Regions from separate parts of the Streptomyces sp. NPDC059452 genome, predicted to be linked through region 2. Evidence: riboswitches for the same ligand, from Rfam matches in the RefSeq annotation. Region 2 holds a riboswitch; the other holds the start of a gene.

Region 1 (3,393 bases), on a different contig from region 2:
AATTTATTTGCCCGGGAGGAAAGTTCCTGGCCCAATGGAGACATGAACCCTCCGGACGAAGAGGCGGCCGAGGAGATCCCCGGCGTCGCACCCCGACTGCGCGACCTGCGCCGAGGGCGCGGACTGACCCTGGAGACCGCCGCTCAGCGGGCCGGACTCTCCCCGGCCCACCTCTCCCGGCTGGAGACGGGCCGCAGACAGCCCTCGCTGCCCATGCTGCTCGGCCTCGCCCGTATCTACGGTACGACCGTCTCCGAGCTGCTCGGCGAGAAGCCGCCCGAGCGGGACGCGATCGTCCGGGGCGGCGCCTTCGAGGGCGCCGAGGCCGACGGCTGGATGTACCGGCGGGCAGGCAGTCCCGGCCGCGCCATGCAGGCGCTGCGGGTCCGTGTCCCGTACGGCGCCCAGGGCGATCTGGTCCGGGTGCACCCCGGTGAGGAGTGGCTGTACGTCCTCGGCGGGCGGCTGCGGGTCGCGCTGGGGGAGACCGTGCACGATCTGGACCCGGGCGACAGCGCCCACTTCGACTCGCTCACCCCGCACCGGATCGCGGCCCTGGACCGGAGCGGGGCGGAGCTGCTCTTCGTCCACTCCCTGCTCCAGAGCCCGGCGGCCGAGCTCTGCCTCGGCAACGCCCTCCATACGCGCTGACCCCTCCACCCGCGCTGACCCCTTCGCCCCATCGGCCGCGAGGCCGTCAGAGAGGACCGTCATGTCCGATTCCGAACACTATGACCCGCTGAGTCCGCGTCACCCCAAGGCCGCGAAGGACTCACAGGAACGCCGGATGCCGCGCGGTCTCGTGATCCGGCTCTTCGCCTACCTGGTGGTCGGCCACGTGATCGCGGCCTTCCTCTATCTGCTCTTCGTGGTGGCGGGCGCGGAGTGACCGCCCGGCCGATCCCTCAGCCCTGGTCGAGCAGTCGCAGGCGCAGCAGCTCCCGCGTCTCGGGGGAGACGTTCAGCCCCTGCGTCAGATAGCGGTCCGTCGTGCCCCAGGTCTCGTCGATGGCCGCGAACGCCGCCGCGAGGTACTCGGGCTGCGCGCCGAAGAGCGGGTTGAGGAGCTCCAGCACCTCGGGGGACATCCCGATCTCGGACATGTCCGTGCGCTTCACCTTGTACCGGCGGTGCGGATCGTTGGACTTGAGGTAGTCCGCCTCGATCGCCTCGCGCTCGACGCCGACCGCGAGCAGCGAGACCGCGATCGACAGCCCCGCCCGGTCCTTGCCCGCCGCGCAGTGCATCAGGGCGGGCACGCTGTCCTCCGCCAGGGCGTGCAGGACGCGGCTGTGCTCGGCGGTGCGGTCCACGATGGTCGACCGGTACATACGGATCATGCGCTCGGCGCCCTTGCCGTCCGCCAGGACCGAGCGGAGCTGCTCGATGTTCCCGTCGCGCACCAGCCGCCAGAACTCGGCGCCGTCGGCCGGGTCGGAGAGCGGAATGCTGACATTGCGGACACCGGCCAGCTCGATGTCGAACCCGTCGAGCCGGTGGTCGGCGGAGTTGCGGAAGTCGAAGACGGTGTGCAGCCCGAGCCCGCCGAGGAAGAGCGCGTCCTCGGCGGTGGCGTGCGCCAGGTGGCCGCTGCGGTAGAGCCGGCCGAAGGCGGTGCGCCGCCCGTCCCCGGTGGGCAGGCCGCCCACATCGCGGAAGTTGCGGACTCCGGTCAGTGCGGTCTCGGTCGGCGGGACCTGTGGCACCTGCTGCGTCACGGTAGCTCCTGGAATGTCTGGAATCGGCGCTGCTCTCCGGCGAGGGCGCTCCCGTGACGATACGACATCGATTCGTCAGGAAATCATCGGTCCACTGACGGGGTGTCAGGAGTGGCGCCGACGGCATGTCCGTATTGGTGCATTTCGCAGAACATGCCCCGCTAATGGGGGAGATGGGATTTCGTGGGTGAGCGGGATCATATCCGTGACGGACCGTGGCGGATGGGGCCCGGCGGTTTCCCGGTCTCCGTACGGAAAGCCAAGATCCGTAATCCACGGAGTGTGACGGGAAATCCGGAGCGGAATTGAATCGATGATTCCGGTAGGCAACCGACGGCTTGTTCCCGTCGTCCTCACTCGTTTACGGTCACCGTCAATCCGGACGGACCGCCTAATCCTGCCGCCGCCCGGAATTCGCACCCACCCACTCACGTGTGGCAGGAGCGGGGGAACCAGGTAAGCCGCCGGCCCGGAGAGATCCGGACCGGCTCGGGGTGAAGCCGCCGTCCGGCGGCCGGGCATCTCCAGCCCGAACCCGACAGCTCACCTCGCAGGCGCCGGAGAGGAACTTCCCCATGCCCGCAAAGGGTAAGCACCGTCGTACCAAGTCCGGCCCGATCCACCGCGGCGTCGTCGCCGCGGGCACCGGCGGCGCCGTACTCGCCCTCCCGCTGATCGGCGCCACCGGCGCGCACGCCGCGGAGAAGGCGGCCCCCGCCGTCAAGCCCGCGGCCGCCACGGCCGCCGCCGAGCAGAGCGCACCGCAGGCCGCGCCCGCCAAGGCGAAGACCGCCCCGAAGACGTACGCCGTCGTCTCCGGCGACTACCTGTCGAAGATCGCGGCCGAGCACCAGGTCAAGGGCGGCTGGCAGAAGCTGTACCAGGACAACCGCTCCACCGTCGGCGAGAACCCCAGCCTGATCTTCCCGGGCATGAAGCTCACCCTCGGCGCCAAGGCGTCCGGCTCCGCCGCTCCTTCGGAGGCCGACAAGGCCGCCCCGGCTCCCCGGGCCGCTGCCCCGAAGGCCGCGCCGAAGAAGGCCCAGCCGGCCACCCAGGCCGCGCCGAAGCAGGCCCCGAAGGCTGCTCCGAAGGCCGCTGCTCCGAAGGCGGACGTTCTCTCGGCCGACGAGTCGGACGCCGCCGCGCAGACCGGAACCTCCACGCAGACCGGCTCCTCCGAGTCCACCGGCTCCGGCTGGACCGCCCCGCTGGACAACGCCCAAGTCACCACCCAGTACCGCGCCTCCGGCGCCAGCTGGTCCAGCGGCTACCACACCGGCTCCGACTTCCGGGCCGCCTCCGGCACCCCGATCCGCGCCATCGGCCCGGGCACCGTGGTCTCGGCCGGCTGGAGCGGTTCGTACGGCAACGAGGTCGTCATCAAGCACGAGGACGGCATGTACTCCCAGTACGCCCACCAGTCCTCGCTGAGCGTCTCCGCCGGGCAGACCGTCACCGGCGGCCAGCAGATCGGCCTCTCCGGCTCCACCGGCAACTCCACCGGCCCGCACCTCCACTTCGAGGTCCGCACCGGCCCGGGCTACGGCTCCGACGTCGACCCGGTCGCCTACCTGCGGCAGCACGGCGTCTCCCTCTGACCCGGGGGCAGCCGTTCCGGACGGCGTGAAGTGATCGAGACGGCATGAAGTGATCGAGGGGCGGTGCGCGGCGG
Region 2 (3,393 bases):
CGCGCACGCCGACCACCCCGGCGTCCGGGTCTCCCTGGAGGTCCCGGCCTCCCGGCTGGCCAAGGCACTCGGACTGGTCGCCGAGGCCCTGCGCGCCCCGGCCTTCTCCGAGAGCGAGATCGAGCGGCTCGTCGGCAACCGCCTCGACGAGATCCCGCACGAGCAGGCCAACCCGTCCCGGCGCGCCGCCAAGCAGCTCTCCAAGGAGCTCTTTCCGGCCACCGCCCGGATGTCCCGCCCGCGCCTGGGCACCGAGGAGACGGTGCGGCGGATCGACGCCGCCGCCGTGCGCGCCTTCTTCGACGCCCACATCCGCCCGGCCACCGCGACGGCCGTGATCGTCGGCGACCTCACGGGCATCGACCTGGACGCCCTGCTCGCCGACACCCTCGGCGACTGGTCGGGCAACCCGGGCCAGGCCCGCCCGGTCCCGCCGATCACCGCCGACGACACCGGCCGTGTGGTCATCGTGGACCGCCCCGGCGCGGTCCAGACCCAGCTGCTGATCGGCCGCATCGGCGCCGACCGGCACGAGCGCGTCTGGCCCGCCCAGGTGCTCGGCACGTACTGCCTGGGCGGCACCCTCACCTCCCGGCTGGACCGGGTGCTGCGCGAGGAGAAGGGCTACACCTACGGCGTACGGGCCTTCGCCCAGGTCCTGCGCTCGTCCGGCCCCGAATCGGGCGGCGCGGCGATGCTCGCCATCAGCGGTTCGGTGGACACCGAGTCCACCGGCCCGGCGCTGGAGGACCTCTGGAAGGTCCTGCGGACGCTGGCGGCCGAGGGGCTGACCGACGCCGAGCGCGAGACGGCCGTGCAGAACCTGGTGGGCGTCGCCCCGCTGAAGTTCGAGACGGCCGCCTCGGTCGCGAGCACCCTGGCCGACCAGGTCGAGCAGCACCTGCCCGACGACTACCAGGCCCAGCTGTACGCCCGCCTCGCCGAGACGGGCACCGTGGAGGCGACCGCGGCCGTGGTCAGCGCCTTCCCGGTGGACCGGCTGGTCACGGTCCTCGTCGGGGACGCCTCCCGGATCGAGGAGCCGGTGAAGGCGCTCGGCATCGGAGAGGTGACCGTCGTCAGCGGCTGACGCACCGTCGGCACATCAGGACGAAAGGGACCCCGGTGGACAGCAGTCCGCCGGGGTCCTCCCTTTTGTCCACTTAGTGCCATTTACCTGCTCTCAGGGGGGTAACTCCCTCTACGCCCTGTGGGATGCGCGACAAATCCCCCTGTCCGTTTGGTGCTGGGAAGGCGGCCCGCCTAGCGTCGGCCCGGCTGTCCGTCACCCGTACGCCGCATCCGCGGCCCCGGGCAGCCATCGCCGAGTCCCCGTCAGGCGCGAGCCTGGGGAGCCGGGGACCCACACGCAGTCCCTGGGGTGAATCGGATCCCCGTGCCGTGACCCGGCGCGGACATCCGTAGGAGACCTTCCTGCTCCGAACCCGTCAGCTAACCCGGTAGGCGAGAAGGAAGGAAAGGATCAGCCCCTCCATGGCGTTCACCCGTGCCACCGGGAAGCACCGTGCCCCGAGCCGCCTGAAGTGCCGCGGCGCCCGGGCCACCGGCATCGCGGCCCTGGCCACCACCGGAGTCATCGGCTCCCTGGCCTCCCCGGCCGCCGCGGCGGACTCCGGGTCCCCCGAGGCAGCCGAGACCGGACTCACCCGGACCATCGCCCTCGACGCCACGATCGCCGAGCAGATCCAGGCCCAGGCCCGGGCGCAGAAGCAGCGCGCCGAGGCCGTCGCGAAGGCGGAGGCCGAGGCGGCAGCGGCGGCCAAGGTCAAGGCCGCGAAGGCCAGGGCGAAGGCGGAGGCCAGGGCGAAGGCGGAGGCCCAGCGCAAGGCCGAGGCCCGCGCCCAGGAGGTCCGCGAGGAGAAGGCCCGGGCCGCCCGCGCCGCCGAACGCGCCCGGCTCAACGCCTTCCACCTCCCGGTCGCCGGTTCGTACGTCACCACCGGCTACAAGTCGGGCGGCGCGCTCTGGTCCTCCGGCAGCCACTCCGGCGTGGACTTCCGCGCCGCCTCCGGCAGCTCCGTCGTCGCGGTCGGCGCCGGTACGGTCGTCGAGGCCGGCTGGGGCGGCGCGTACGGCAACAACGTCGTGCTGCGGATGGCCGACGGCACGTACACCCAGTACGGCCACCTCTCCTCGATCGGCGTCTCCGTCGGCCAGAGCGTCGCCTCCGGCCAGCAGATCGGCCTCTCCGGCTCCACCGGCAACTCCACCGGCCCCCACCTCCACTTCGAGGCCCGGACCACCCCGGAGTACGGCTCGGACATGGACCCGGTCGCCTACCTGCGCTCGCACGGCGTACGCGTCTGACCCGGCCCCGTACGACCTGCCCGCAGGACCTGCCCGTACGTCCTGCTCGTCCGAAGGCCCCGGCTTCCCGCCGGGGCCTTCGGCAACGCACCCGAAAAGCCCCGCCGCCGGTCTCTCCGCCCCCGGTCCCTGGCCGGAAGATATCCATGGATTCCGGCCCGCCATCGGAAATTGCGGCAGATTGCAATAGAGTCACGGAACAGGCGTCGGCCGGCCGCGTTTCGCGGGGATTAAGGCGGAGGTTCGGACATGCGCATTCCCGCGCATTCGGTATGCACGGCAATCCGTGACGACATCGTCTCCGGTGTCTACGAGCGCGGCGGCCGCCTCACCGAGGAGCTGCTGGCACGGCGGTACGGGGTCTCCCGCGTCCCGGTGCGCGAGGCGCTGCGCACCCTGGAGTCCGAAGGCTTCGTCACCACCCGCAGGCACGCCGGGGCCTGTGTCGCCGAACCCACCGAGCGGGAGGCGGCCGACCTGCTGGAGGTCCGGATGCTCCTGGAGCCGCTGGCCGCCGCGCGGGCCGCCCAGCGCCGTACGGAGGCCCACCTCAAGGTGTTGCGCGGGCTGGTCAGACTGGGCCAGGAGCGGGCGCGCAGGGGGGAGGGGGAGGATCTGCGGTCGCTGGGCGGCTGGTTCCACGAGACCCTCGCCCAGGCCTCCGGCAGCCCCGGCCTCATCGCGCTGCTCACCCAGCTCAGACACAAGGTCGCCTGGATGTACGCGGTCGAGCAGCCGGCCCGCCCGGCCGACTCCTGGGCCGAGCACGGCGCCATCGTGGACGCGGTCGCGCGCGGCGACGCGGAACGGGCCAGGGCGCTCACCGCCCAGCATGCGGAACGGGCCGCGGGCGCCCACCGGCTGCGCCGCCCGGACCGGCCCGGCCGGCGCACTGCGCCCCCGCCCCGGGTGAGTTCTTCGCAACACGGCGTAAACATCGCGGGTGTCCGTCATTAACAAGGACGCCGTATACAAAGAGAAGTAATTGCCGAGGGTTTTATTCGTGCTGCCCGAATAATTCCCGAGTGGTCGATACGCCGATATGCCGATGCAGTCCGTTCGTCG

Evidence for each region. A riboswitch is a leader RNA that binds a small molecule or an ion and turns the genes downstream of it on or off. The one in region 2 is predicted to bind cyclic di-AMP.
Region 1: it holds a riboswitch for cyclic di-AMP, as region 2 does, so the genes downstream of both, ACFW9Z_RS33075 (peptidoglycan DD-metalloendopeptidase family protein) here and ACFW9Z_RS22540 (M23 family metallopeptidase) in region 2, are expected to answer to the same signal.

What each region holds. Positions count from the first base shown of each region.
Region 1 is NZ_JBHYVE010000039.1:46,081-49,473, reverse strand. It holds gene ACFW9Z_RS33090 (helix-turn-helix domain-containing protein) at 43-651, shown strand; gene ACFW9Z_RS33085 (DUF6126 family protein) at 713-889, shown strand; gene ACFW9Z_RS33080 (tyrosine-protein phosphatase) at 906-1,718, opposite strand; cyclic di-AMP (ydaO/yuaA leader) riboswitch at 2,130-2,290, shown strand; gene ACFW9Z_RS33075 (peptidoglycan DD-metalloendopeptidase family protein) at 2,294-3,319, shown strand.
Region 2 is NZ_JBHYVE010000017.1:89,218-92,610, reverse strand. It holds gene ACFW9Z_RS22545 (M16 family metallopeptidase) at 1-1,090, shown strand, start outside; cyclic di-AMP (ydaO/yuaA leader) riboswitch at 1,313-1,481, shown strand; gene ACFW9Z_RS22540 (M23 family metallopeptidase) at 1,495-2,328, shown strand; gene ACFW9Z_RS22535 (GntR family transcriptional regulator) at 2,578-3,285, shown strand.